DNA from 4 places in the Streptomyces sp. LMG1-1-1.1 genome. Region 4 is predicted to be linked to each of the others. Evidence: riboswitches for the same ligand, from Rfam matches in the RefSeq annotation. Region 4 holds a riboswitch; each other region holds the start of a gene.
What was found. Region 4 has a riboswitch for cobalamin ahead of MRBLMG1_RS13405 (ABC transporter substrate-binding protein). Riboswitches for the same ligand answer to the same signal wherever they lie in the genome.
Positions count from the first base shown of each region.

Region 1: another riboswitch for cobalamin. It lies ahead of MRBLMG1_RS35300 (cobalamin biosynthesis protein); the one in region 4 lies ahead of MRBLMG1_RS13405 (ABC transporter substrate-binding protein).
Region 2: another riboswitch for cobalamin. It lies ahead of MRBLMG1_RS04615 (energy-coupling factor ABC transporter permease); the one in region 4 lies ahead of MRBLMG1_RS13405 (ABC transporter substrate-binding protein).
Region 3: another riboswitch for cobalamin. It lies ahead of MRBLMG1_RS30810 (ribonucleoside-diphosphate reductase subunit alpha); the one in region 4 lies ahead of MRBLMG1_RS13405 (ABC transporter substrate-binding protein).

Region 1 covers NZ_JBFPNH010000087.1:47,923-55,074, forward strand. Annotated here, with positions in the region: gene MRBLMG1_RS35280 (hypothetical protein) at 1-109, opposite strand, end outside; gene MRBLMG1_RS35285 (alpha/beta hydrolase) at 225-1,352, opposite strand; gene MRBLMG1_RS35290 (inorganic phosphate transporter) at 1,727-2,992, shown strand; gene MRBLMG1_RS35295 (hypothetical protein) at 3,005-3,226, shown strand; cobalamin riboswitch at 3,339-3,475, shown strand; gene MRBLMG1_RS35300 (cobalamin biosynthesis protein) at 3,514-4,488, shown strand; gene MRBLMG1_RS35305 (cobyric acid synthase) at 4,485-5,993, shown strand; gene MRBLMG1_RS35310 (putative cobaltochelatase) at 6,043-7,152, shown strand, end outside.
Region 2 covers NZ_JBFPNH010000012.1:175,127-182,278, forward strand. Annotated here, with positions in the region: gene MRBLMG1_RS04595 (FAD-dependent oxidoreductase) at 1-837, opposite strand, end outside; gene MRBLMG1_RS04600 (ATP-binding cassette domain-containing protein) at 1,046-1,936, opposite strand; gene cbiQ (cobalt ECF transporter T component CbiQ) at 1,933-2,682, opposite strand; gene MRBLMG1_RS04610 (energy-coupling factor ABC transporter substrate-binding protein) at 2,689-3,081, opposite strand; gene MRBLMG1_RS04615 (energy-coupling factor ABC transporter permease) at 3,090-3,788, opposite strand; cobalamin riboswitch at 3,818-4,024, opposite strand; gene MRBLMG1_RS04620 (PTS-dependent dihydroxyacetone kinase phosphotransferase subunit DhaM) at 4,103-4,543, opposite strand; gene dhaL (dihydroxyacetone kinase subunit DhaL) at 4,684-5,304, opposite strand; gene dhaK (dihydroxyacetone kinase subunit DhaK) at 5,355-6,347, opposite strand.
Region 3 covers NZ_JBFPNH010000062.1:15,346-22,497, reverse strand. Annotated here, with positions in the region: gene MRBLMG1_RS30810 (ribonucleoside-diphosphate reductase subunit alpha) at 1-2,291, opposite strand, end outside; cobalamin riboswitch at 2,423-2,587, opposite strand; gene MRBLMG1_RS30805 (GNAT family N-acetyltransferase) at 2,600-3,100, opposite strand; gene mctP (monocarboxylate uptake permease MctP) at 3,178-4,800, opposite strand; gene MRBLMG1_RS30795 (DUF3311 domain-containing protein) at 4,797-5,051, opposite strand; gene MRBLMG1_RS30790 (LuxR C-terminal-related transcriptional regulator) at 5,177-6,160, opposite strand; gene MRBLMG1_RS30785 (aldo/keto reductase) at 6,252-7,152, opposite strand, start outside.
Region 4 covers NZ_JBFPNH010000023.1:10,372-17,523, forward strand. Annotated here, with positions in the region: gene MRBLMG1_RS13380 (DUF2017 domain-containing protein) at 1-17, shown strand, start outside; gene MRBLMG1_RS13385 (amino acid permease) at 339-1,772, shown strand; gene MRBLMG1_RS13390 (Mov34/MPN/PAD-1 family protein) at 1,849-2,274, shown strand; gene MRBLMG1_RS13395 (GlxA family transcriptional regulator) at 2,265-3,218, opposite strand; gene MRBLMG1_RS13400 (HD domain-containing protein) at 3,291-3,929, shown strand; cobalamin riboswitch at 3,922-4,056, shown strand; gene MRBLMG1_RS13405 (ABC transporter substrate-binding protein) at 4,099-5,070, shown strand; gene MRBLMG1_RS13410 (FecCD family ABC transporter permease) at 5,067-6,146, shown strand; gene MRBLMG1_RS13415 (ABC transporter ATP-binding protein) at 6,178-6,963, shown strand; gene MRBLMG1_RS13420 (putative leader peptide) at 7,008-7,124, shown strand.

The DNA of each region.
Region 1 (7,152 bases), on a different contig from region 4:
GGGTGCGCCGGGTCGTCACGGCCCGTCGGGCGGTGGCCAGGGCCCGCGGGCGGACGAGTCGGAGTCTGGAGTTGCGCGCCAATGGTTCATCGGGCTTTCGAGACGTCACGGGGGCAGTCTTCCCGCTGACGGCCCGAAAGCCCAATCGGAATCCGCAGCCCCGTCAGAACGGCCCCCGAACCGCGGCCCGGGGCGGCTCCTCGGGGGCGTCGCGCGGGCCGCCGTCAGAGCAGCGGGGTGAGGAAGCGGCGCAGGGACTCCTCGTAGTGGACCGGGTCGGCGTTCCACATGGCCGCGTGCGGGGCCTGTCGGACGGTCCGCAGACTGACCAGGTCGGGGCGGCGGGCGGCGAGCTCGACCGACGACTCCCAGGGGGCGATGGTGTCGTCGGGGCCGTGCACGAGGAGGACCGGGACCCGCAGGGCGTCCGGCGCTGAGGCGGCCCGGATGCGGTCGCCGTGCGGGCCGGTCCTGCCCTGGGCGGCGCGGACGGCGAGCGGGAGCAGCGGGCCGGGGACGTGCCGGGCCGCGGCGAGGTTGCGGAGGGTGGCCTCCCAGTCGAGGACCGGCGAGTCGAGGACGAGGCCGGCGATCCGGTCGCGCACCCCGGACTCGGCGGCGGCGCGCAGGGCCATCGATGCGCCGGTCCCCCAGCCGTGCAGGACGACCTGGGCGGCGCCGCGGCGGACGGCGTAGCGGATGGCGGCGTCGACGTCCCGCCACTCGGAGTCGCCGAGGTGGGCGAGGCCGTCCGGGGACGGGGGCGCGCCCTCGTCGCCGCGGTAGGTGGGGACGAGGACGGGGATCTTGCGCCGGTTGAAGAAGGGGACGACGTTCAGCGGGTGCTCGCGGGTGGTGCCGAGGCCGTGCAGGGCGATCACCCAGATGGTGCGCGGGCCGGGGACGAGCCAGGCGGGCAGGGGGCCGAGTTCGCCGGGGATCTCGACGTCCTCGTACGGGAGGCCGAGGGCGGCGGCCGGGGTGCCGCGGTGCAGCTGGGGGGTGAGGCGGACGCGGGCGCCGGGCCCCGGGGTGCCGAGCTCGACGCGTTCCAGACGCCGGACGACGGTGTCGGCGGTGTGCGGGACGCGGTCGAGGACGGGGCCGACGACGGCGTGCAGGCCGGGGGCCTCCAGTCCGTACGTGCCGGGGCGCAGCGAGGCGAGGCTGCGGGTGAGGGTGATCCGTTCGGGGCCCGTGGCGTGCACGGTCAGTCGGGGGTCCCCGGGCAGGGGACGTCCTGACGGCACCTTGAGGGCGACGTCGCTGGCGTACCGGCCGGCCGCTACCGCGGCCGCGCCGACACCGATCAGGGTGGTGACGGCCGCTGCCGTCGCTGTAGCCGGGCGCACGCTCCCAGTGTCGGCAGGGCGGCGGCGGCCTGCCACCGGACGGACCCGGTCGGGGGCTCCGGACCGGTGCGCCCGCACTCCCCCTGGGGGTGACATGGGTCTCCTCGACGGGGTCCCCCGGTCGGATGGTCCGGTCCAGGGAGCGGAACGGGGTGGTGGGGGAGGAACCGGGGCAGGTCGCATGTGCCCGGGAACCGCCTGGATTACCAGGGGTCGCAGGGCGACCGCATCGTGGACAGGACCCCGGTCCGGGAGCTAAGCGGAATCTCTTGACACCGGATAGGGACACCACGCCGCCCGCCCCAGTTCATCTTCCGTTCACCCAGGTTGCCTACGTTCAACGAGCCACTGACGTCAAACGATTGCCTGGGTAAATGGAACACATCACGCTGCTGCTCGCCATTGTGGTCGTGACAGCTCTCGTGTTCGATTTCACGAACGGTTTCCACGACACCGCCAACGCGATGGCCACGACCATCTCGACCGGTGCGCTCAAGCCCAAGACGGCGGTGGCCATGTCCGCCGTGCTGAACCTCGTCGGAGCGTTCCTGTCCGTGGAGGTCGCCAAGACGATCTCCAAGGGCCTGGTGAACGAGGAGGGCATCCAGCCCGAAGTGATCCTCGCCGCGCTCGTCGGCGCGATCCTCTGGAACCTGGTGACGTGGCTGGTCGGACTGCCGTCCAGCTCCTCCCATGCCCTCATGGGCGGCCTCATCGGCGCGACCATCGCCTCCATCGGCCTCAGCGGTGTCAACGGCGAGGTCGTCGTCACCAAGGTCCTCATCCCGGCCGTCGCCGCCCCGGTCGTCGCGGGCATCGCCGCGATGCTGGGCACGAAGCTGACGTACAGGATCGGCGCGAAGACCGAGGAGCAGCACACCGCCAAGGGCTACCGGGTCGGCCAGATCGCGTCCGCCGGTCTCGTCTCCCTCGCCCACGGCACCAACGACGCCCAGAAGACGATGGGCATCATCACCCTCGCCCTGGTCGCCGGCGGCACCCTCGCCCCCGGCTCCAACCCGCCGGTCTGGGTCATCGTCTCCGCCGGTGCGGCCATCGCCCTCGGCACCTACCTCGGTGGCTGGCGCATCATCCGCACCATGGGCAAGGGCCTCACCGACCTCAAGCCGCAGCAGGGCTTCGCCGCCCAGACCAGCGCGGCCACGGTCATCCTGGCCTCCTCCCACCTGGGCTTCTCCCTCTCGACCACGCACTCCGTCTCCGGTGCCGTCATGGGCGCGGGTCTGGGCCGCAAGGGCGGCGTCGTCCGCTGGTCGACCGCCACCCGCATGTTCGTGGCCTGGGGCCTGACCCTGCCGGCCGCCGGCCTGGTCGCCGCCGGAGCCGAGTACGTCGCCCGCCAGGGCGACTGGGGCGTCTACCTCGTCGCGGCCTTCCTGGTCGCCTCCTGCCTCGGCATCTGGCTCGTCTCCCGCCGCCAGGTCGTCGACCACACCAACGTCAACGACGTCGAGGACGAGGCCCAGGCGGACGGTGTCGTGACCACCGCCATCGCGGCCGTCACCCCGCCGCCGGCCGGCTCCGTCGCCGCCGTCGCGGACGAGGACCTCAAGACCACCATCCCCGCGCCGGCTCCCATCGACCCGGCCGCTCCCCAGGCCCCCGCCGCAGCGGTGTAAGGAACCAACGACATGAAGATCGACTGGGCAGCTCTCGGCTCCGTCTTCGGAGTCAGCCTCGTGGCGACCGTCGCCCTGGTGGGCCTCTTCACCCTCGGCGTCATCGGCCTCTCCAAGCAGGAGCAGGCCGCCGCCCAGGGCGGCTCCGCCACCCTGGCCCGCACCGGCGCCTACGCCTGCTTCGGCCTCTGCCTCGCGGCCGTGGCGTACGGCATCTACCTGATCGTCGCCTGACGGTCCCGGGTACCTCGGCCGGGCGGTCCGCACCTTGGGTGCGGACCGCCCGGCCGTCGTGTTTGTGGTGCTTCGCACAGTGACGCGACGCAGGTCAAGGGTGAGTTGACGGGTGTTCTCGGGCCGTGGTGGACTGCCGAGGCCATTACGGCGGCAGCAGAGGAAGCCCGGTGCGAATCCGGCGCGGTCCCGCCACTGTGACCGGATCCGCAGGGTCCGGGAGCCAGGAACTCGCGCCGCCCGTCACGTCGATCCAGGGCGCGGACCCTGAGTGAGGACATAGCGCCATGCCCGGCTGCAGCCGCAGCGTTTCCCGAGCCACCGGTGTCTTCGCGTACGGTGCGGCCCTCGGCCTCGTCGTCGACCGGCTCGTCGGCGATCCCCGACGCGGACATCCCGTCGCCGTGTTCGGCCGGGCCGCGGCCGGCGTCGAACGGGCCCTGTGGCGCGACCACCGCGGTTGGGGCGCCCTGCACACCGCCGTCTGCGCCGGCACCACCGCGGCCGCCGGCGCCCTCGCCGCCCGGACCGTACGCGGCAACCGCGCCGCCTCCGTCGCCCTGACCGCGGCGACCGTCTGGGCCGTCGTCGGCGGCACGACCCTGGGGCGAGAGGCCCGCACCATCGGAGGCGCGCTCGCCGCCGGGGACCTGGAGGGGGCCCGCGAGCGGCTGCCCCACCTCTGCGGCCGCGACCCGCACTCCCTCGACGGTCCCGCGATGGCCCGCGCGGTCGTCGAGTCCGTCGCCGAGAACACCTCCGACGCCGTGGTCGGCGCCCTCTTCTGGGGCGCCGTCGCGGGCGTGCCGGGGCTCGTCGGCTTCCGCGCCGTCAACACCCTCGACGCGATGGTCGGGCACAAGTCCCCCCGCCACCGCCGCTTCGGCTGGGCCTCGGCCCGGCTCGACGACGTGGCCGGCTGGCCTGGGGCCCGGCTCACCGCCGCCCTCGCGACCGTCGCCGGCGGCGATCCGCGCGGAGCCGTACGGGCCTGGCGGGCGGACGCGGCGAAGCACCCCAGCCCCAACGCGGGCCCGGTCGAGGCCTCCTTCGCGGGCGCGCTCGGCGTGCGGCTCGGCGGCACCCTCGCGTACGGCGGGCGGGTCGAGCACCGGCCCGTGCTCAACGGGGAGGGGCGGGCCGTCGAGGTCGCCGACATCGAGCGGGCGGTCCGGCTGTCCCGCCGGATCACCGGACTGACCCTGGCCGCCTGCGTGGGCGGCCGGCTGATCGTGAGCGCGCTGAAGCGGAGGAACGCATGAGGGGTGGCGGACTGCTCGTCGCCGGGACCACGTCGGACGCCGGTAAGAGCGTCGTGACGGCCGGCATCTGCCGCTGGCTGGTCCGGCAGGGCATCAGGGTCGCACCGTTCAAGGGACAGAACATGTCCCTCAACTCCTTCGTCACGAGGGAGGGCGCCGAGATAGGCCGCGCCCAGGCCATGCAGGCGCAGGCGGCCCGGGTGGAGCCGACCGCCCTGATGAACCCGGTGCTGCTCAAGCCCGGCAGCGACCGCTCCAGCCAGGTCGTCCTCATGGGCAAGCCGGTCGGCGAACTGAGCGCCCGCGGCTACCACGGCGGCCGGCAGAAGGAACTCTTCGAGCCCGTCCTCGCGTGCCTGGAGGAACTCCGGGGCATGTACGACGCCGTGATCTGCGAAGGGGCGGGCAGTCCGGCCGAGATCAACCTGCGGCGCACGGACATCGTGAACATGGGCATCGCGCGGGCCGCGAAGCTGCCCGTGGTCGTCGTCGGCGACATCGACCGGGGCGGCGTCTTCGCCCAGTTCTTCGGCACGACGGCGCTGCTGAGCCCCGAGGACCAGTCCCTCGTCGCCGGATACCTGGTGAACAAGTTCCGGGGCGACGTCACCCTGCTGGAACCCGGCCTCGACATGCTGCACGGCCTCACCGGGCGCCGGACGTTCGGCGTCCTGCCGTACGCCCACGGGCTCGGCATCGACGAGGAGGACGGCCTCCGGGTCTCGCTGCGCGGCACCGTCCGCGAGTCCGTCGTCGCGCCGCCGGTCGGCGCCGACGTGCTGCGGGTCGCCGTCTGCGCCGTACCGCTGATGTCCAACTTCACCGACGTCGACGCGCTGGCCGCCGAGCCCGGTGTCGTCGTCCGGTTCGTGGACCGCCCGGAGGAGCTCGTCGACGCCGACCTGGTCGTCGTGCCCGGCACCCGGGGGACGGTCAAGGCGCTGGCGTGGCTGCGCGAGCGGGGGCTCGCCGGCGAGCTGGCCCGGCGCGCGGCCGAGGGCCGGCCGGTGCTCGGCATCTGCGGCGGCTTCCAGGCGCTCGGCGAGCGCATCGAGGACGACGTCGAGTCGAAGGCCGGCGTGGTCGACGGACTCGGGCTGCTCCCCGTACGGGTGCGGTTCGGCGTCGAGAAGACCCTCGCCCGGCCGGTCGGCGAGGCGCTCGGCGAGCGCGTCGAGGGGTACGAGATCCACCACGGCGTGGCCGAGGTGCTCGGCGGGGACCCGTTCCTCGACGGCTGTCGCGTCGGCTCCGTCTGGGGCACCCACTGGCACGGCTCGCTGGAGAGCGACGGCTTCCGCCGGGCGTTCCTGCGCGAGGTCGCGGCGGCCGCGGGACGCCGGTTCGTCCCCGCCCCCGACACGTCGTTCCACACCCTCCGCGAGGAACAGCTCGACCGGCTCGGCGACCTGATCGAGGAGCACGCCGACACCGACGCGCTCCTCCGGCTCATCGAGGAGGGAGCCCCGGCGGGGCTGCCGTTCGTGCCGCCGGGCGCGCCGTGAGCGCGCACCCCGCCCCGACTTCCGTACCTCTCGAAGGAGTGACCGCCCGATGAGCACCCGCTACCCGTTCACGGCCGTCGTCGGCATGGACGACCTACGGCTCGCGCTGCTGCTGAACGCGGTCAGCCCCTCCGTGGGCGGTGTCCTCGTGCGGGGCGAGAAGGGCACCGCGAAGTCCACCGCGGTGCGGGCGCTCGCCGAACTGCTGCCGGAGGTGCCGGTGGTCGCCGGCTGCCGGTTCAGCTGCGACCCGGGCGCGCCCGACCCCGCGTGCCCGGACGGTCCGCACGGCGACGCGACCGGGACCTCCCGTCCCGCGCGCATGGTCGAACTGCCCGTCGGCGCCTCCGAGGACCGGCTCGTCGGAGCGCTCGACATCGAGAAGGCGCTCGCCGACGGTGTGAAGGCCTTCGAGCCGGGGCTGCTCGCCGCCGCGCACCGGGGGATCCTCTACGTCGACGAGGTCAACCTGCTGAGCGATCACCTGATCGACCATCTCCTCGACGCCGCCGCCATGGGCGCCTCGCACGTCGAGCGCGAGGGCGTCTCCGTGCGGCACGCGGCGCGCTTCCTGCTGGTGGGGACGATGAACCCCGAGGAGGGGGAACTGCGGCCGCAGTTGCTCGACCGGTTCGGGCTGACCGTGGAGGTCGCGGCCTCCCGGGTGCCCGAGGAGCGGGTGGAGGTCGTACGGCGCCGGCTGGCGTTCGAGGACGACGCGGCCGGTTTCGCGGCGCGGTGGGCGGGCGAGGAGAGCGCGCTGCGCGAACGGATCGTCGCCGCGCGGACGTTGCTGCCGAGCGTGGCGCTCGGGGACGCGGTGCTGCTCCAGATCGCCGCGACCTGCGCCGCGTTCGAGGTGGACGGCATGCGCGCCGACATCGTGATGGCCAGGACGGCGAGCGCGCTCGCCGCGTGGGCGGGGCGGACCGAGGTGACCTCGGAGGACGTGCGGCAGGCCGCGCTGCTCGCCCTCCCCCACCGGCGGCGGCGCTCGCCGTTCGACGCGCCGGGCCTCGACGAGGACAAGCTCGACGAGACCCTTGAGCAGTTCAAGGGCGAGGAGCCCGACGAGGACCCGGAGCCCGACGGTCCCGGCGACGGAGGGCCCGGTGACGGGGGTCCCGGCGGCGGCCCCGAGGGCGGCGGCATCCCTCCG
Region 2 (7,152 bases), on a different contig from region 4:
GCCCATCAGCTTCTTCGTCACCCAGGTGTACGCGCCGCGCGGCACCGATGTGGCGATGGTGGGGATGCGCGCCTCGTGCCAGCCGATGCCCGTGTTGATGATGGTCGCGCCCGCCGCCTCGATCTCCTTGGCGAGCTGGACGACCTCTTCGAGGGTGGAGCCGCCGGGGACGAGGTCCAGCATGGACAGGCGGTAGACGAGGATGAAGTCCTCGCCGACCCGCTCGCGGATCCGGCGGACGATCTCCAGGGGGAAGCGGACGCGGTTCTCGTAGCCGCCGCCCCAGCGGTCGGTGCGCTGGTTGGTGGCGGCCGCGATGAACTCGTTGATCAGGTAGCCCTCGGAGCCCATCACCTCGACGCCGTCGTAGCCGGCCTCCTTGGCCAGCTCGGCGCAGCGGGCGTAGTCCTCGACGGTCTGCTCGACCTCGTCGTCGGTCAGCTCGTTCGGTACGAAGGGGCTGATCGGCGCCTTGATCGCGCTGGGGCCGACCAGGCCAGGGTGGTACGCGTACCGGCCGAAGTGCAGGATCTGCATCGCGATCCGGCCGCCCTCGGCGTGCACGGCGTCGGTGATCAGCCGGTGCTCGGCGACCTCCTCGGCGGTGGTCAGCTTGGCCCCGCCGTCCCACGGCCGTCCGGCCTCGTTGGGTGCGATGCCGCCGGTGACGATCAGGCCGGCGCCACCCTTGGCCCGCTCCGCGTAGAAGGCGGCCATGCGCTCGAAGCCGTGCTCAGTCTCCTCGAGGCCGACGTGCATCGAGCCCATGATCACCCGGTTGGGCAGGGTCGTGAACCCCAGGTCGAGCGGGCTCAGCAGGTGCGGGTACGGGGTCATGGGGCGCCTCCTCGGGCAGGATCGTCGACCTCAGTTCTAGGGGACCCCCTGTGGTTGTGCAACTAGTTGCAGAAGATTGGGGACGTGACATCTACTACTCGGTACCCACGGACGCCACCGCTCAGGACGGGCCGCCGACCCCCGTCGCGTGCGTCCCCGCCACCTGCGGCTCGACCGCCTGTGCCCTGACGGTCTGCGCCCTGACCGCCTACGCCCCGGCCACCTGCGCCCCGGCCCCCTGTGGCCCGGCCCAGGCGTCCAGGTCCTCGGGTGTCCGGGGCTCCCGCGCGTCCGGGGTGAGCAGGCCCTGTGCGCGCAGAAGGCGGGCCACGGTGGTGCCCCAGGGCCGGCGGAGCCGGGCGGCGGCGAGGAGGGCGTCGTCGGCGAGGAGCTCCGCGACCGGCCCCGTGCGAAGACCCGAGGGCGAGAGGACCGCCGCCTCGTCGGCCCAGCGCAGCGCCAGGTCCACGTCGTGCGTCGCCATCACCACCGTGGTGCCCGACGCGCGGAGCCGCCCGAGGGCGTCGAGGAGCATCTCCTGGCCGTGCGGGTCGAGGCCGGCCGTCGGCTCGTCCATGATCAGGACCCGGGGCCGCATCGCCACGGCGCCGGCGATGGCGGCCCGCTTGCGCTGACCGTACGACAACAGGTGCGTCGGCCGGTCCGCGAGCGCCACGATGTCCAGCGCCTCGAGCGCCTCGCGCACCCGGAGCCGCACCTCGTCCTCGGGCAGCCCCAGGTTCATCGGCCCGAACGACACGTCCTGGCCGACCGAGGCCGCGAACAGCTGGTCGTCCGGGTCCTGCACCACGAGCTGCACGGTGGTCCGCAGCCGGGTCAGGCCCCGGCGGTCGTACGTCACCTCCGCACCGTCCAGGAGCAGCGAACCGCCCCCGCACCGCAGCCCGCCGCTCAGCAGCCGCAGCAGCGTCGTCTTGCCGCTGCCGTTGCGGCCGAGGAGCGCGACGGCACGCCCCTCCGCCACCGCGAAGTCCACGCCCGACAGGACGGCGGGCCCGTCCTCGTAGGCGAACCCCGCCCCCACCAGCTCCACGACCGGCGTCGAGCCCCGGGGCGTCGTCGCGTTCTGAGGCGTCACGGAAGGAACCTTTCCAGTACGAGGGTGAGGGCGACGAGCCCCCCGAGCAGCACGGCCGTCGCCGCGAGGAACCGGCGGGAGATCCCGCACGCGGGCACGAGCACCCGCAGCGTCCCGTCGTACCCCCGCCCGGCGAGCCCCGACTGCAGGCGCTGCGCCCGGTCGAAGGCCCGGACGAACGTGGTCGCGCCGAGCCCCGCGAGCGAACGCCAGGTCGCGGCCCGGGTGGTGTGCCCCAGACGCGCCGCCTGGGCCTGCCGGATCCGGGACAGCGAGTCGAGCAGCAGGAAGATGATCCGGTACATCACGAGCGCCACGTCCACCACCGGCGCCGGCACGCCCGCCCGGACCAGCCGGGGCAGCACGTCGGACATCGGCGTCGTGAACGCGAACAGCAGCACCCCGAGCGAAGCCGACGCGGTCCGCAGCAACAGCCCGCCCGCGTGCGCCGGGCCACCGGGCGCCAGCGCCACGACTCCCCGCGCCCCACCCACCTCGAACAGCAGCGGGACCGCGCCCGTGACACAGAACCCGAGCGGAACGCGAAACGCCCGCCACAGCTGGCGGCCCGGCACGCCGGCCGGCCCGAGCAGCACCCCGAGCGTCACCGCCGCCACGAGCACCGCGCCCGGCCACGGCGGCAGACCCACCGCGCACAGCGTCAGACCGAAACCGAGCACCGCCTTCTCGGCGGGATGGCGGGAGCGCCAGCGACTGCTGTGCGCCGCCGCGTCGATGGGCAGCATCGGCGACTACACGTCCCGCCCGTCGACGGGCCGGGCAGCGGCCCCCGTGTCGCCCTCGTCCCCTGCCGCACCGTCCGCCTCGGCCCTCGCCGCCGCGGCCCGCGCCTCCCCCTGCCGGCGGCCGCGCCGCAGGCCGAAGTAGTACGCCAGGACGCCGGCGCCCAGGGCCGCCTGGAGCGCGAAGAGCGCCGACTCGATCTCGCCGGACGGCGGCTCGTACAGGGGGCTGAACCAGGGCTCGTAGTCGGGAGCGAGTTCGGAGACGGCCGTCTCCGCCTCCCCGTCGGACCCGGTGAACGGCTGCTCCTTGTGGTCGCCGAGACCCAGCGCCAGCGGCAGCACCGCGAGCGCGACGACGACCAGCAGCAGCAGTCCGTTGATCTTCGCGTTTCGGCTGATCCTGACGCTCATCGCGCGGCCGCCTCCTTGTCGAGCGCGGTCCGCGGCCGGGGGAGGACACCCAGCCGGGTCAGCTCGCCCTTGCTCGACTGGGTGAGGAGCCGCATCACGAGCACGGTGAGCAGGCCCTCGCTCACCGCCAGCGGAATCTGCGTCACCGCGAAGATCCCGCCGAACTTGGCCAGCGCGCCCGCCACCCCCGTCCCGGCGTCCGGGAACGCCAGCGCCAGCTGCACGCTGGTGACGCAGTACGTGGAGAGGTCGGCGACAAACGCGCCGAAGAAGACGGCCACCATCAGCGGCGTACCGAACCGGCGCAGCAGCCGGTACGTCCCGTACCCCGCCCAGGGCCCGACGATCGCCATCGAGAAGGCGTTGGCGCCGAGCGTGGTCAGGCCGCCATGGGCGAGCAGCAGCGCCTGGAACAGCAGGGTGATCGTGCCGAGGACCGCCATGATCGGCGGCCGGAACAGGATCGCGCCCAGCCCCGTACCGGTCGGATGAGAGCAACTACCCGTCACCGACGGAAGCTTGAGCGCGGACAGGACGAACGTGAAGGCGCCGGACGCGCCCAGCAGCAGCGTGGACTCGGGGTTGGACCGCACCTCTCGGGTCAGCGCGCGGACCCCGTGGACGACGAACGGGGCGGCCGCGACGCCCCAGGCGGCGGCGTGAGCGGGGGGCAGATACCCCTCGGCTATATGCATGGTCGGGAGACCCTCTCCAGCACCTCGTGGATGGACAACGCACCCTGGCCGGTCTCCTGGCTGACGGTCATGCCGTCCGACTCCGCCTTCCCACACCGCGGCGGTCTCCCGTCGCGGTCCAGTGGCTTCCCCGAGGGTGTTCCCCGCGGGGGTGGAGCCGGACCTCCCGATCACAGTGGCGAGGGCCGCACCGGTACTGCACCGGTTTCCCGTACACCAAGGCCCTGCGACATTAGTGGGTTGACCTGCTGCATCACAACACGGTCGCCACCCGGCGCGCCCCCTCCGTCACTCCGCGCACTCGCCGCGCAGCCTCATTCCTTCCGGTACGCGTACGCCTCCGAGGCCGCCGCCGCCACCGCGTCGAGGTCCCCGCCCGCGCTCGCCGTCACCAGCGCCGCGACCGCGCCCTCGACGAACGGAGCGTCCACCAACCGCGAACCCGCGGGCAGTTCGTCCCCCTCGGCCAGCAGCGCCTTCACCGTGAGCACCGCGCTCCCCAGATCGACCAGGAGCGCCACCCCGGCACCCCGGTCCACCGCCCTCGCCGCCTCGGCGATCAGCTCCGAACTCGTCCCCAGCCCCCCGTCCGGCGTCCCACCCGCCGCCGCCACCGGCGCGAGCCCACCCCCGCCCGCAAGCCCCCGCGCCAGCTCGACCACGGCCGCCGCGACCGCCGCACTGTGCGACACGAGCACGATGCCGACGGAGGCGGAGGGGGAGGGGGAGGGGGAGGCGGACGCGGACGCGGACACGGACGCGCCCGACGTCGACGAGACGGATGTCGGAGCGCCGGGTGTCGGAGCGTCGGGTGTCGAAGCGTCGGGAGTCGAAGCGTCGGATGCCGAAGCTCCGGACGTCGAAGGGCCGGGAGTCGACCCGTCAGTCGCCGTGTTCAAGACACCCCCTCGGTGCGCGCGGTCTCGGCGAGCGTCGAGAACAGCAGGGCCGACGACGTCGCCCCCGGATCCTGGTGCCCGACCGACCGTTCGCCGAGGTAGCTCGCCCGACCCTTGCGCGCCCGCAGGGGTACGGTCCCGAGGGCGCCCTCCTCGGCGGCGGCGCGGGCCGCGTCGAACGAGGTCCGCAGGCCCTCCACGGCCGGCACCAGCGCGTCCAGCATCGTCTTGTCGCCCACCTGCGCTCCGCCGAGCTGGGACACGGCGGCGACGCCCGCACCCAGTGCCTCCGCGAGCTGCGCGCGGTTGATCCGCTCGTCGTCGCCGAGGGTCTTGCCGGTGCGGCGCAGCAGCGTCCCGTACAGGGGCCCCGACGCGCCGCCGACGGTGGAGATGAGCTGCCGTCCTGCGGTGCCCAGCACGGCGCCGGGGGTCGTCGGCGGTTCCTTGGCCAGCGTCTCGGCGACGGCGGCGAATCCGCGCTTGAGGTTGGCGCCGTGGTCGGCGTCGCCGATGGCCGAGTCCAGCTCGGTCAGCCGGTCCGCCTCGCGCTCCACGACCTCGGCGACCGCGGCCAGCCAGCGCACCAGGAACTCCGCGCCGAACGTCTCCGTCATGCCCTCTCCCTCGCCCGTTCCCTCGTCCGCCGGTGTCCTCACGGCCCGGCTCACCGGCCCCAGCGCAGCGCGGGCGTCTGCACCGGCGCGTCCCACAGCCGCAGCAGTTCCTCGTCCACCTGGCACAGCGAGACCGAGCAGCCCGCCATGTCGAGCGAGGTCACGTAGTTCCCGACCAGTGTCCGCGCCACCGGCACGCCCCGCTCGGCGAGCACCCGCTGCACCTCCGCGTTGAAGCCGTACAGCTCAAGGAGCGGAGTCCCGCCCATGCCGTTGACCAGCACGAGCACCGGACCGGTGGGGCGCAGGTCCTCGATGACGGCGTCCACGGCGAAGTCGGCGATCTCCCGCGACGTCATCATGGCCCGGCGCTCGCGGCCCGGCTCGCCATGGATCCCGACGCCCAACTCCAGCTCCCCGTCCGGGAGGTCGAAGGTGGGGCTGCCCTTCGCGGGCGTCGTGCACGCGCTCAGTGCCACCCCGAAGGACCGCGACCGCTCGTTCACCCGGCGCGCGACCGACTCCACCCGCTCCAGCGGCGCCCCCTCCTCGGCCGCCGCCCCCGCGATCTTCTCCACGAACAGCGTGCCACCCGTGCCGCGCCGCCCCGCCGTGTACAGGCTGTCCGTCACCGCCACGTCGTCGTCGACCAGGACCTTCGCGACCTGGATGCCCTCGTCCTCCGCGAGCTCCGCAGCCATCTCGAAGTTCAGTACGTCCCCCGTGTAGTTCTTCACGACGAACAGCACCCCGGCCCCGCTGTCCACCGCCGCCGCGGCCCGCACCATCTGATCGGGCACCGGCGACGTGAACACCTCCCCAGGACACGCCGCCGCCAACATCCCCGGCCCCACGAACCCCCCGTGCAACGGCTCATGCCCGGACCCACCCCCGGACACCAACGCCACCTTCCCCGCCACGGGCGCGTCCCTCCGCACCACGACCCGCCGCTCCACGTCCACGGTCAACTCGGGATGTGCCGCCGCCATCCCCCGCAGCGCGTCAGCGACGACGGTCTCCGGGACGTTGATCAACATTCTCATACGTGACTCCTAGCAGGTAGCGGGTGTGGCCCTGACCGGTGTCTTGCTGACTTAGGTGACGGCGTGTCAGGTGCCGACTCGATGTGCGGTGGTTTGCAGGTGCAGAGGATGGTCCCTTCAGCAGTATCGTCGGCTGCCGGCGACGATCACAGACCGCCTTGACCGGTGTGTTGCTTGGACACGTGGCGGCGTCGACGCTGCCTAAGCAGGTTGACGGACGCTCGCGCCGTGTCTCGCTGCCGTGTGGGCGCCTACTCATCGTCGGCCCGGGCTCTGCGTCTTCCGGGCCGCCGCAGGGGGGGCGTTGGCAGATTCTTCGTCTACCAGCGGTTCACGGGTTCCGACGTGCTGGCCAGGGGGAATGTTCTCGCTGACGGTCCTCGTGAGCGAGATGGCCCGGGAATGGTCCGGATCTTGGGGCTTGATGGCGCTTGGCGTTGGAGACTTCGGTGCCCTCGGAGGTCAGGAAGAACACGACGGCCGCCACGGCGAACATGAGGATGCCGCCGATGAGTCCGGCGCCCTGGAGGGAGTGCGTGAAGGCGTCGGTGTGCGCCGGCGGAGCAGGGCGGCGACCATGGAGAACATCGTGCCGAGCGCGGCCGGATCGTTTTGCCGGCGGGACTCGCCTGCGTGGGCGGAGCGGCCCGGGCCCGGATCGCCGGCGGCACGGACGTGCCGAGCGGCCTGGCGGGCCTCGGACGCGGGGCGGAACTGCTGGCGCGGGAGAAGCTCTCGGCGTTCGGCTGAGCCGCCGCAGCGGTCACCGCGCCGCCGGTGACCTGGCGGGAACACCGCCGCGCCC
Region 3 (7,152 bases), on a different contig from region 4:
GCGGCGGCCGTCGTCGACGCCTGGGCGGCGCGGGCGATCCGGGTCGCCGGGCGGGAGCGCAGGTAGTACGTCGTCTTCAGACCCTGCTTCCAGGCGTACGCGTACATCGACGACAGCTTGCCGATCGTCGGCGTCTCCATGAACAGGTTCAGCGACTGCGACTGGTCCAGGAAGGGGGTGCGGTCCGCCGCCATGTCGATCAGGCCGCGCTGCGGGATCTCCCAGGCCGTGCGGTACAGCTCGCGCACCTCGGCCGGGATCCAGGTGAAGCCGGCCACCGAACCGCTGGCGTCGCGGAGCGCGTCCCGGGTCTGCGCGTCCCACACGCCGAGCTTCTTCAGCTCGTCGACGAGGTACGAGTTGACCTGGAGGAACTCCCCCGACAGCGTCTCGCGCTTGAAGAGGTTCGAGACCTGCGGCTCGATGCACTCGTACACGCCGGCGATCGACGCGATGGTCGCGGTCGGCGCGATGGCCAGGAGCAGGCTGTTGCGCATGCCGACGGCGGCGATCCGCTCGCGCAGCGCGGCCCAGCGCTCGGGCCAGTTGAGCTCCACGTCGTAGTGGTCCGGGTGCAGCACACCGCGGGCGGTGCGGGTCTGCTCCCAGGCCGGGAGCGGGCCGCTGCGCTCGGCGAGGTCGGCGGAGGCCTCGTACGCGGCGAGCATGATCCGCTCGGCGATACGGGTCGACAGCGCGCGCGCCTCGGCGGAGTCGAACGGCAGCCGCAGCTGGAAGAAGACGTCCTGGAGGCCCATCGCGCCCAGGCCGACGGGCCGCCAGCGGGCGTTGGAACGCCCGGCCTGCTCGGTCGGGTAGAAGTTGATGTCGACGACCCGGTCGAGGAAGGTGACGGCCGTGCGGACGGTCTCGTCGAGGCGCTCCCAGTCGATGTCGCCGCCGGTGACGAACGCGCCCAGGTTCACGGAACCGAGGTTGCAGACGGCGGTCTCGCCGTCGTTCGTGACCTCGATGATCTCTGTGCACAGGTTCGAGGAGTGGACGACGGTGCCGGGCTCGGCGGTCTGGTTCGCGGTCCGGTTGGACGCGTCCTTGAAGGTCATCCAGCCGTTGCCGGTCTGGGCCAGGGTCCGCATCATCCGGCCGTACAGGTCGCGGGCCGGCATCGTCTTGCGGGCCAGGCCCTTCGCCTCGGCGGCGCGGTAGGCGGCGTCGAACTCCTCGCCGTACAGGTCGACGAGCTCGGGCACGTCCGCCGGGGAGAACAGCGACCAGTCGGCGTCCGCGTTGACGCGGCGCATGAACTCGTCCGGGATCCAGTGCGCCAGGTTCAGGTTGTGCGTACGGCGCTGGTCCTCGCCCGTGTTGTCGCGGAGCTCCAGGAACTCCTCGACGTCCGCGTGCCAGGTCTCGAGGTAGACGGCGGCGGCACCCTTGCGGCGGCCGCCCTGGTTCACCGCGGCGACGGAGGCGTCGAGCGTCTTCAGGAACGGCACGATGCCGTTGGAGTGGCCGTTGGTGCCGCGGATCAGCGAACCGCGGGCGCGGATGCGGGAGTAGGAGAGCCCGATGCCGCCGGCGTGCTTCGACAGGCGCGCGACCTGGTGGTAGCGGTCGTAGATGGAGTCCAGCTCGTCCTGCGGGGAGTCCAGGAGGTAGCAGGAGGACATCTGCGGGTGGCGGGTGCCGGAGTTGAAGAGGGTGGGGGAGGACGGCAGGTAGTCCAGGCGGCTCATCAGCCCGTACAGCGCGGCGACCTCGTCGAGCGCGCGGACGCTCTCGTCCTCGGCCAGGCCGCAGGCGACGCGCAGCATGAAGTGCTGCGGGGTCTCGATCACCTTGCGGGTGATCGGGTGGCGCAGCAGGTAGCGCGAGTAGAGGGTGCGCAGACCGAAGTAGCCGAAGCGGTCGTCGGCGGCCCGGTCGATCAGGGTGTCGAGCCGGTCCGCGTGCAGCGTGACGAACGCGGCGGTGCGGTCGGCGATCAGGCCCTCGCGGTGACCGACGGAGACCGAGGCGGAGAAGGAGACCGCGCCCTGGTCGGCCGCCTCGTCGGCGATGGTGATCGTCAGGAGCCGGGCGGCGAGCCGGGAGTACGCCGGGTCCTCGGAGATCAGGCCGGCGGCCGCCTCGGTGGCCAGCTCGCGCAGCTCCGCCTCGTCCGCCGCGGCGCTGCGGCCGCGCAGCGCGGCGGCGGCGACCTTGCCGGGGTCGGTGTCGGGGAGATCGGCGGTGAGGTCGGTCAGGGTCCGCAGCAGCACGGTCCCGGGGCCGTCGCTCTCGACCGCGGAAGCCTCGGCCGAAGCCGGATCGGCGGGCGCGATGGTCACGTGGGGGCTCTCCCTCGCTCGGCTCGGGGCCGCGACGGGGAAGGCGGGCAGGGGGTGTCCGTCACGCCGGACGCGCCGTGTCCACCGGCCCACTCCGCGAGGCCCGGAAGTCAGTGGCACCCGGAACGGAAGGACCGGGTGCGCTGTGGGCAGGTCATCGGACTCACTCCGTACGAAACCGCACGTAGCACACCGTTGCGGGACAGTTCCGGATTCGCGCCGGATTCCCCTGCGTCGACAGCGAGGATGAGCATACATGTGGGGGGCGCCGCTGACGGCACCCCCCACATGTTGTGTCGGTTGCGGGGCTACAGCTCCAGCGCGTACGTCAGCAGCGTGTGTTCGGGGATCGGCTGCCAGTCCCGCTCGGGGGTCCGCACGAAGCCGAGCCGGTCGTAGATCCGGTGCGCCGCGACCATCTTCGCGTCCGTGGAGAGCACCAGCCGCGCACACCCGGGGAGGGCCCGCGCCCGGTCCGCGCAGGCGCGTACGAGCGCTTCTCCGACGCCCCTGCCGCGGGCCGCCGGCGCGACCACGAGCATCCGGAACTCGGCCTCGCCTTCGACGGCGATGTCCGCCCAGGCGGTGCCGCCGGGGGCGAAGGTCACCCCGCCGATGATCCCGTCCTCCGCGTCGACGGCGACGAGGACCTCGCTCTCGCGAGCCCGCCGGGCCGTGTCGCGGAGCACGTCCAGATAGAAGTCGTCCTCTCCGTGCAGCAGCAGCCCGTCGTTCAGATAGGTCAGTCCGGTGAGCTCGCCGAGCTCTTCGTGGTCCTCGGGCCGTACCGCCCTGATCGTGAAGTCCATGGGCCCAGTCTGCCTCCGCCGCACGGGAAGGGGGCCCGGGATGTCTCCCGGGCCCCCGTCACGCGTGCGTCCGCGGGTCAGTGCACCGGGGCGCCGACCTTCGGGAGTTCGCGGACACCGGCGTCACCGGCGTCCGCCGTGTAGTCCTCGGGCGAGGTCTCGTCGATGCCCTCGGGGGCCTTGAGGGCCTTGAGGACGAAGGTCAGGACGACCGTGACGACGACGTTGAGGACGAAGGCGGTGAGGCCGATGTAGCCGATCTCGCCGATGCCGGGGATCTCGGCGGAGGAGCCGCCGAAGTGCTTCTGGGTCGGGCTGGCGACGCCGTACGCGGCGAACGTGCCGTAGACCATGCCGACGGCCCAGCCGGCGAGCAGCGCCCAGCGGTGGAACCAGCGGGTGAACAGGCCGCCGACGAGGGCCGGGAAGGTCTGCAGGATCCAGATGCCGCCGAGCAGCTGGAAGTTGATCGCGACCGTCTTGTCCATGGTGAGGACGAAGACCAGCGCGCCGACCTTCACCAGGAGCGAGACCAGCTTGGAGACCTTGGTCTCCTGCGCCGGGGTCGCGTCCGGTTTGATGAAGTCCTTGTAGATGTTCCTGGTGAACAGGTTGGCCGCGGCGATCGACATGATCGCGGCCGGGACGAGCGCGCCGATGCCGATCGCGGCGAAGGCCACACCCGCGAACCAGTCCGGGAACATGGTCTCGAAGAGCTGCGGGATGGCGAGCTGGCCGTTCTTGACCTTGATCCCGGCGGCGATGGCCATGAAGCCGAGCAGCGCGAGCAGGCCCAGCATCAGGGAGTACAGCGGCAGGATCGTGGTGTTGCGGCGGATGACCTCGCGGCTCCTGGACGACAGCGTCGCCGTGATCGAGTGCGGGTACATGAAGAGCGCGAGCGCCGAGCCGAGCGCCAGCGTCGCGTACGTCCACTGGCCGGCCTCGCCGGGGACGAGCGCTCCGCGCGGCTTGCCGGTCGCCGGGTTGGTCTGCGCGTAGGCCTCGCCGGCCTTGGCGAAGATCTCGTCGAAGCCGCCCAGCTTGATCGGGATGTAGATGATGGCCACCGCGATCACGATGTAGATCAGGGTGTCCTTGACGAAGGCGATGAGCGCCGGGGCGCGCAGGCCGGAGGAGTACGTGTACGCCGCCAGGACGCCGAACGCGAGCAGCAGCGGCAGGTCCTTGACGAACCAGTGGGTGGTCTCGCCGCCGCCGACGCCCATCACGTCCAGGACGGCCTGGATGCCGACGAGCTGGAGCGCGATGTACGGCATGGTGGCGAGGATGCCGGTGACCGCGACCGCGAGCGACAGGCCCTTGGAGCCGAAGCGGCCCCGGACGAAGTCGGAGGTGGTCACGTACCCGTGCTTGTGCGAGACCGACCACAGGCGCGGCAGGAAGGTGAAGATCAGCGGGTACACCAGGATCGTGTACGGCACGGCGAAGAAGCCGGCCGCGCCCGCCGCGTAGATGGCCGCCGGGACGGCGACGAAGGTGTACGCGGTGTAGAGGTCGCCGCCGAGCAGGAACCAGGTCACCCAGGTGCCGAACGACCGGCCGCCCAGGCCCCATTCGTCGAGGCTGTGCTCGTTCTCGGCCTTGCGCCAGCGCGCGGCCAGGAAGCCCATGACCGTGACGGCCACGAAGAAGAAGACGAAGACGCCGAGCGCCACGCCGTTCACGCCGTCCTTCATCGCGCGTCACCTCCCTTGCGGGCACGCTGGTCCCGCTGCCACAGCTGGTACGCGACCATGGTGAGCACGGTGGAGACCAGGACCCAGAGCATCTGGTACCAGTAGAAGAACGGGATGCCGGCGAAGAGCGGTTCGACCTTCGCGTACGAACTCACCCAGAGCATCGCCACGAACGGGGCGAACAGGCAGAGCGCGATCACCACCCTCAGGGGGGTGATGGTCGGTTGTTTCCCTTGTGTCGCTTCTGACATGGCGATTCGTCCCCTCGCTGACCACCTCGGTAATGGTGGGGAAATCTAGGGGACGGTTTCGCCGCAGGGAACCCCTGTCCGCATAACGGAATTGATTCTTCGGAACCCCGCACCGAAGGCCGTCCTCACAGCCAGCCTTCCTTGGCCGCCCGGACGCCCGCTTCGAAACGGCTGCGCGCGCCCAGGCGGTTCATCAGGTCCGAACTCATCCGGCGTACGGTCCGCAGCGAGATCCCGAGCCGCCGGGCCGCGACGTCGTCGGTGCAGCCGATGCCGAGGAGCAGCAGCAACTCCCGCTCCTGCGGCGAGAGATCGTGCGCGTCGCGGCGCGGGGCCTCGCCGAACGGGGTGGCCGACTCCCACAGCCGTTCGAAGAGCACCACGAGCGCGTGGATCAGGCCGGGGCTGCGCACTTCGAGGGCTCCGGCGCGCCCGTCCCGCGGGTCGACCGGGACGAGCGCCGCCTCGCGGTCGACGATCACCATGAGCAGCGGGACGACGGGGACGGTCCTGGCCTCGCCGCCGAGGTCGCGGTACCAGCGCACGTACTCGACGGTCGGCGGGTCGTTGCGGAAGCTCTCCTGGTAGATCGACCGGATCCGCACCCCTCGTTCCAGGGCGAGTTGGTCGAGGGGCCGGCTCGCGTCCATCGTGTCGGGGGGCTGGGCCCCGCCGGCGAGCAGGGAGAGGCATTCGGTGCGGGCGTTGGCGGCCAGGTCCTCCAGGCGCTCGCGGACGGTGTCGAGGCCGGTGATGCGGTCCACCAGGTCGTGCCGGACACCGGCCGCGGGCTGCGCGCCGTACGAGGCGAGGATGCCGGCGACCGCGCGGCCCGCCTGCTCGAACCGCCTTCTGCTGCGGCCCAGTTCGGCCTCGGCGCGAGAGAGCAGGAACGAGAATCCGACGTCCGGGGTGAGGGGTTCGGCCGTGCCGGAGGTGTCGTCGACGCGGACGAGCTTGAGCTCCGCGAGTCGGTCGAGCGCCTCGCGCACCTCGGGTTCGGGGCGGCCGAGACCGTCCGCGAGTTCCTTCGCGCCGCACCCGGGCCGCTCCAGGAGCAGCCGGTAGACGGCCTCCGCCGGCTCCTGTATGCCGAGCGCCTCCAGCATCCGGCGCCTCCCCCTCGTCGCTGGCCGTGCCGCGAGCGATCGTAGAGGGGGAGGGGCGGCCAGGTCTAGACCAATGCCGGTGCCGTGTCGGTCAGTCGACCTCGTCGAGCCGCCGCCTGAACGCGTCGTCGAGCCGTACGCCCACCGCGTCCAGCGACTCGTCCAGCTGGCCCACCGAACTCGCCCCGACCACCGGCAGCACCGGGAGTCCGCCACCCATGGCCCAGGCCAGCACCACCTGGTTCGCGGTCAGGCCCAGCTCCTTCGCCACCTCGGCCAGCACCGCGAGCCGCCGCCCCGACCCCTCGTGCCGGTACTGCTCGGGTATCTCCTTGCGCGGATCGGTGTACGCACCGGTCAGCTGTGTCGTGTACGCCACGAAGCCCAGCTCGGGCCGGGTCCCCAGATAGTCGAGCAGCTCCTCCGACGCGTGCGGGTTCACCCCGAACTCCGCCCCCGGGCGCGGCCGCAGATACGTGAACCGCTGCTGCACGGCCGCGTAGGCCGGCACCCCGGCCGCCACTGCCGCGCCCCGCGACTCCTCGATCCGCCAGGCCGCGAAGTTGGAGCAGCCCGCCCGGCCGATCTTCCCCGCCGCCACCAGCTCGCCGAACGCGCCCATGGTCTCCGCGACCGGCGTCGTCCGGTCGTCGATGTGCGCGTAGTACAGGTCGATCCGGTCCGTGCCCAGGTTCCGCAGGCTCTCCTCCACCTGGCGGCGGAGCACCGGCGCGGAGAGCCCCTCCGCGCACTCCGGCCAGGCCGATCCCGGCGGGTCCGGCAGCGCGCCGACCTTGGTGGCGAGCACCATCTCGTCCCGTACGCCCCGGCTGGCCAGCCACCGGCCGATGACGAGTTCGCTCTCGGCGCCGGTCGCGCCCGGCTCCCAGAAGGCATAGGTGTTCGCGGTGTCGATGAACGTCCCGCCGGCCTCGTGGAAGCGGTCGAGGACGGCGAAGGCCGCGGCCTCGTCGATCCGGGTGCCGAACGGC
Region 4 (7,152 bases):
TGACCCTGATGCCGTAGCGGGTTCTCCCCGACGGCGGTTGTTCGCTCAGCGGACGCTCAAATCCGGATAACGAATGCGTTATCAGAGCGTCCGCCGTGTCATCTTGAATTCCCTTTGTCCCCATTTTTATGTGGCGCAGACCACTCCCAACTCCCTCGATCGCCCCCCACCCCGTGATAAATCTTCACGACCGCTCGGGGACGCCACCCCTGTTCCCGAGGGCGCTTGGACCGGCTGACCGCCGGTGGCACTCCATCCACATCCGGGGGGATCAGGAACTGATCCGCAGCAGACGCACTCGCAGTCGCGCGGATCGGTATGGAGAAAGGCGCACCACCATGACCTCAGTGCAGGTCAAGCAGCACGACGGCAACGAGGCCGAGGACTCCGCATCGGGCGAGGGCTACCACCGGGCACTCGGCGCCCGCCAGATCCAGATGATCGCGATCGGCGGCGCCATCGGCACCGGACTGTTCCTCGGTGCGGGCAAGGGCATCTCCATCGCGGGACCGAGCCTGATCCTCGCGTACGCCATCGCGGGCCTCGTCATCTTCTTCATCATGCGGGCACTCGGCGAGCTCCTCATGTACCGCCCGGTCTCGGGCTCCTTCTCGGAGTACGCCCGGGAGTTCATCGGCCCGTTCGCGGGCTTCGCGACCGGCTGGACCTACTGGCTCTTCTGGGTCGTCACCGGCATCACCGAGGTCACCGCCGCCGCGACCTACATGACGTACTGGTGGGACATCCCCCAGTGGCTCTCCGCCCTCGTCTTCACCGTGATCCTCTACGGCGCCAACCTGATCTCCGTGAAGCTCTTCGGTGAGCTCGAGTTCTGGTTCTCCATGGTCAAGGTCACCGCGATCGTCGGCATGATCCTGATCTGCGCCGGCATCCTCACCCTCGGCTTCTCCGACGCCGGCGACACCGCCTCCGTCACCCACCTGTGGGACCTCGGCGGCTTCTTCGCCGGCGAGGACGGCATCGGCTCGACCCTGATGACCCTCCAGATGGTCATGTTCGCGTTCCTCGCCGTCGAGCTCGTCGGCGTCACCGCGGGCGAGTCCAAGGACCCGAAGACGGTCCTGCCGAAGGCGATCAACACCGTGCCGTGGCGCATCGCCGTCTTCTACGTCGGCGCGCTGATCATGATCCTGTCGGTCGTCCCGTGGACCGAGTTCAAGCCGGGCGTCAGCCCGTTCGTCGCGGCCTTCGAGAAGATGGGCCTCGGCGTCGGCGCCGCCATCGTCAACTTCGTCGTCCTCACGGCGGCCCTGTCGTCCTGCAACTCGGGCATGTACTCCACCGGCCGCATGCTGCGCGACCTCGCGCTCAACGGCCAGGGCCCGAAGGCCTTCACCAAGCTGACCAAGTCCGGCACCCCGCTCGTCGGCACCACGGTCTCCGCCGCGCTGATGACGGTCGGCGTCTGGATCAACTACCAGTGGCCCGGCGAGGCGTTCAACTACGTCGTCTCCTTCGCCACCATCTCCGGCATGTGGGCCTGGATCGTCATCCTGATCTGCCAGATCCGCTACCGGATCAAGGCCGACCGGGGCGAGCTCCCGCAGTCGCCGTTCAAGGCGCCGGGCGGCATCTGGTTCAGCGCCTTCTCGCTCGCCTTCATCACCATGGTCATCGTGACCATGGGCATGGACAAGGACAACCGCGTCGCGCTGTACGGCGCGCCCGTCTGGGGCCTCGTCCTCGCCGTCTCCTACCTGGTCCTCAAGGCCCGCAACCCCGAGGGCGCGGCCTTCGCCAAGCGCTCCTGAGCGACCCGCGTCCAGCATCCGGGCCGTCCCGTACCACTCCTCGGTACGGGGCGGCCCGTCTGCTTATCCTGTCGGCATGCTGACCATCACCCGGGCCCTGTACGACCAGATCGTGGAACACTCCCGCGCGGACCACCCCGACGAGGCCTGCGGCGTGGTCGCCGGCCCGGCCGGCAGCGGCCGCCCCGAGCGGTTCATCCCCATGCTGAACGCCGCCCGCTCGCCCACCTTCTACGAGTTCGACTCCGCGGACCTCCTCAAGCTCTACCGCGACATGGACGACCGCGACGAGGAGCCCGTCATCGTCTACCACTCGCACACCGCCACCGAGGCCTACCCGTCCCGCACGGACATCTCGTACGCCAACGAGCCGCACGCCCACTACGTCCTCGTCTCCACCGCCGACACCGACGGCGCCGGCCCCTTCCAGTTCCGCTCCTTCACCATCGTCGAAGGCGTCGTGACCGAAGAGGACGTCGAGATCGTCGAGGCCTACGCGTAGGACGCGCCCGCCGACGTCGTGCGGAACCGCGCCAGATAGGCGGAGGGCGTCACCCCGAAATGCCGGGCGAACGCCCTCCGCAGCGTCTCGTCGCTCCCCAGACCGCTCCGCGCCGCCGCCCCCGTCACGCTCGCCCCGCCCTCCAGGAGCATCCGGGCCGCCTCCACCCGCACCCGCTCCACGTACCCCGCCGGCGTCGCCCCCACCTGCTCCCGGAACAACCGGGTCAGATGCCGGGCGCTCACCCCCGCCCGCCGCGCGAGCACCGGAGCACTGTGGTCCGCCGCCGGATCGGCCACCACCGCGTCAAGGAGCGGCCGGACCACCGGATGCGCCGTCGGAGGGGTCCGCGAGGCGGCCGAGAACTGCGACTGGCCGCCCGGCCGCTGCAGGAACACCACCAGGTCCCTGGCCACCGCACGGGCCGCCTCCGGCCCCCGGTCCTCCTCCACCAGCGCCAGGCACAGGTCGATCCCGGCCGTCACCCCCGCCGAACTCCACACCTCCCCGTCCCGCACGTGGATCGCGTCCGGATCCACCACCGCCTCCGGAAACCGGCGCCCCAGCTCCGCCGCGTGCTCCCAGTGCGTCGTCGCCCGCCGCCCGGCCAGCAGCCCCGCCGCACCCAGCGCGAACGCCCCCGTGCACACGGACGCCACCCGCCCCGAGCGCGCCGCGAGCCCCGCCACGGCCGGAGCCGCCGCCACGCACAGCTCCACGTCCACCGCCCCCGGCACCACCAGCGTGTCCGCGCCCGTCACCGCCGCCACCGCCACGTCGGCCCCGATCCGCAGCCCGCACGACGTCCGCACGTCCCGCCCGCCGGGCGTACACACCAGGACCTCGTAACCCGACCCCGCCGTGGAGAACACCTCCAGGGGAGCCGAGACGTCCAGGAGCCGGACACCGTCGAAAGCCGCCACCACCACCGTGTGCACCGTCATGTGTCCGATTCTGTGGGATACCCGTCCGTACGGACATGGCGGGGGTACGGGCCCGGCGACGAGGCTGGTCCCATGAACGCACTCGCGCTGATCCCCGACAGCGGCCTCGCCACCGCCGCCACCGAACTCGTCCGCGACACCACGAGCGAGCTGATCTACGACCACTCCCGCCGCGTCTACCTCTTCGGCGCCCTCCAGGGCCGCGCCCGCGGCCTCGCCTTCGACGCCGAACTGCTCTACGTCGGCGCGATGTTCCACGACCTCGGCCTCGGCGAGAAGCACCGGGGGAGCGGCCGCCGCTTCGAGGTCGACGGCGCCGAGGAGGCCGCCGCGTTCCTCCGCGCCCACGGCGCCGACGAGGACGCCGTCCGCCGGGTCTGGACCGCCATCGCCCTCCACACCACCCCCGGCGTGCCGGAGTTCATGGAGCCCGAGGTCGCGCTCGTCACGGCCGGCGTCGAGTACGACGTCCTCGGCATCGGCTACGACGACCCCGCCGCCGTCAGCCCCGGCGACCGGGCCGCGATCGTCGCCGCCCACCCCCGCCCCGACTTCAAGCGCCGCATCCTGGAGGCCTTCGCCGACGGCATCGCCCCCAAGCCGGAGACCACCTTCGGCAACGTCAAGGCCGACGTCCTGCGCCACTACGCCCCCGGCTTCGTCCCCGGCGACTTCGTGACCACCATCCGCGACTCGTCCTGGCCCGAGTGAGAGACTGGCCGGGACCCAAAGGCGGCAGGACCCAGGAAGCCGGTGCGAATCCGGCACGGTCCCGCCACTGTGACCGCCTCCCCCGGGGAGGCGGAAGCCAGGAACTGACCTGCCGCCTTCTCACCACCGATCGGGGACGTGGAAATCCCCGGAGGAGGCCCGTTCCGCCGTGTCCTGGCGTCGCCCGCTGCTGTCCGCAGCCGTCCTGATCCCGCTGCTCGCCGCCTGCTCGGCCGCCCCCGAGGCCGCCGCGCCACCCGCGAAGCCCGCCGCCGGATTCCCGTACACCGTCACCAACTGCGGTGTGCCGCACACCTACCAGGCCCCGCCCCGGCGTGCGGTCACCATGAACCAGCACGTCACCGAGATCATGCTCGCGCTCGGCCTGGAGAAGTCGCTCGTCGGCACCGCCTACCTCGACGACGCGATCCTCCCCGCGTACGCCAAGGCGTACGGCACCGTGCCCGTCCTCGCGAAGGAGTACCCCTCCAAGGAAGCCCTCCTCGCGGCGAACCCCGACTTCGTGTACGGCGGTTACTCCTCCGCCTTCTCCGCGAAGGACGGCCGGAGCCGCGACGACCTGGCGCGCTCCGGCATCGCGACCCGCCTCAACACCGAGTACTGCCCCACCGGTTCGCCCACCGTCGACGACCTCTACCGCGAAGTCCGTGAGACGGGCCGGACGTTCGGCGTCGCCGACCGCGCCGAGACCTGGATCCGGCAGGCCCGCGCCACCGTCGCCGCCACGGAGAAGCGGCTCGACGGCACCCGGCCCGTCTCCGTCTTCGTCTACGACAGCGGCGACAAGACCGCCTTCACCGCCGGCGGCAAGGGCATCGGCAACGACCTCGTCACCCGCGCCGGCGGCCGGAACGTCTTCGCCGACCTCGACAAGGCCTTCGGCGACGCCACCTGGGAACAGGTCGTCGACCGCCGCCCGGACGTCATCGTCATCTACGACTACGGGTCCACCACCGTCGAACAGAAGAAGAAGCGACTCCTCGACGACCCCGCCCTCAAGGACGTCCCCGCGATCCGGAACCACCGTTTCGCCGTGCTGCCGCTCTCCGACACCGTCCTCGGCGTCCGCGTCCCCGCCGCCGTCGACAAGCTGGCCGCCCAGCTCCACCCCGCCCGGTGAGCACCGCCCTCCGCCCGGCCGCGACCCCCGTACGCACCGCACCCCCCGGCCGCGGCCCCGCGCACCCCGGCCGGTACGCCCTCGTCGTCACCGGACTCGTCCTCGCCCTCGCCGCCGCCGCGCTCGCCTCCCTCGCGCTCGGCTCCGTCCGCGTCCCGCCCGGCCACGTCCTCGACGCCCTGACCGGGCGGGCGGCCCCCTCGCCGCACCGCACGATCGTGCTCGACGTACGACTGCCCCGCGTCCTCCTCGGCATCGTCGTCGGCGCCGGACTCGCCGTCGTCGGCGCCGTCCTCCAGGCCCTCGTCCGCAACCGGCTCGCCGACCCCTTCCTCCTCGGGATCTCCTCCGGAGCCTCCGCCGGCGCCGTCCTCGTCCTGGTCCTCGGCATCGGCGGAGGGGTCACCACCACCCTCGCCCTGCCCGCAGGAGCCTTCGCCGGCGCCCTGCTCGCACTCGTCCTCGTCTACGGGCTCGCGCGCCGCGGCGGGACCATGACCGGCGCCCGCCTCCTCCTCGCCGGCGTCGCCGTCTCGTACATCCTCTCCGCCCTCGCCACCCTGCTCCTCGTCGTCGCCGGACGCCCCGAACAGTTCCAGGAAGCCATGTACTGGTCCCTCGGCGGCCTCGGCAGCGCCCGCTGGGACACCCTCGCCCTGCCCGCCGCCGTCCTCGCCCTCGGCGTCGCCGCCCTCCTCACCCTCGCCCGCCCCCTCGACCTGCTCCTCACCGGCGAGGAGGGCGCCACCGTCCTCGGCCTCGACACCGCCCGCTTCCGCGCCGCCGTCTTCGTGCTCGCCTCCCTCGTCACCGCCGTCATGGTCGCGGCCAGCGGAGCCGTCGGCTTCGTCGGCCTGATGGCGCCGCACGCCGCCCGCCTCGCCGTCGGCGCCCCCCACCGCCGCCTCCTGCCGGTCGCCGCGCTCGGCGGCGCGCTCGCCCTCGTCCTCGCCGACCTCGGCGCCCGGACCGTCGCCGCACCCCAGGACATCCCCGTCGGCGTCCTCACCGCCCTCACCGGCGGCCCCTTCCTCCTCTGGCTGATGCGCCGCCGCCCCGAAGGAACACCCCTGTGACCGCGCCGCACCGCCCGGAAGGACCACGCCCGTGACCGAGCTCCGCCTGCGCGGACTCTCGTACGAGGACCGCCTCCGCTCCGTCGACCTCACCGTCGGCCCCGGCGAGACCGTCGGCCTCATCGGCCCCAACGGCAGCGGCAAGACCACCCTCCTGCGCTGCGTCTACGGCACCCTCGCCCCCACCTCGGGCCGCGCCACGCTCGACGGCGACGACCTCCGCGCCCTCGGCCCCAAGGCCCGCGCCCGCCGCGTCGCCACCGTCCCGCAGGACGCCGCCGCCGAGTTCGAACTCACCGCCCGCGAACTCGTCGCCCTCGGCCGCTCCCCGCACAAGCGGTTCTGGGAGGGCGACACGGACGCCGACCGGGAGCACACGGCGGCCGCCCTCGCCCGCGTCGGCCTCACGGACCTCGCCGACCGCCCGTACCCCACCCTCTCCGGCGGCGAACGCCAACGCGCCCTCGTCGCCCGCGCCCTGGTCCAGGACCCGGCCCTCCTCGTCCTCGACGAACCCACCAACCACCTGGACATCCGCCACCAGCTCGACGTCCTCGGCCTCGTCCGCACCCTGGGCACCACCAACCTGCTCGCCCTCCACGACCTCAACCTCGCCGGGGCGTACTGCGACCGCCTCTACGTCCTCGAACGCGGCCGGATCGTCACCGGCGGCACCCCCGCCGAGGTCCTCACCCCCGCCCTCCTCGACGCCGTCTACGGGGTGGACGCCGAGGTCATCCCGCACCCCAGGACCGGCAGCCCGACCGTCGTCTACCTGCACAGTCCGCCAGGCGGTCAGGAAGCATCCACCATGTGAGATCACATTCCGGAACCCGGACCGGGAATCGATACGATGAGCCCATGGTTTCCCACGACGTGAGCGAAGAGACTCCGGGCACAGTCATGCTCGTAGGCCGCCTGCACGTCGACCTGTGCCGCCTCGCCAGCGCGATGTGTACGACCCGCGCCGCGTTCTGAACGACCGCCGAACGACCGGCCGAGCGCA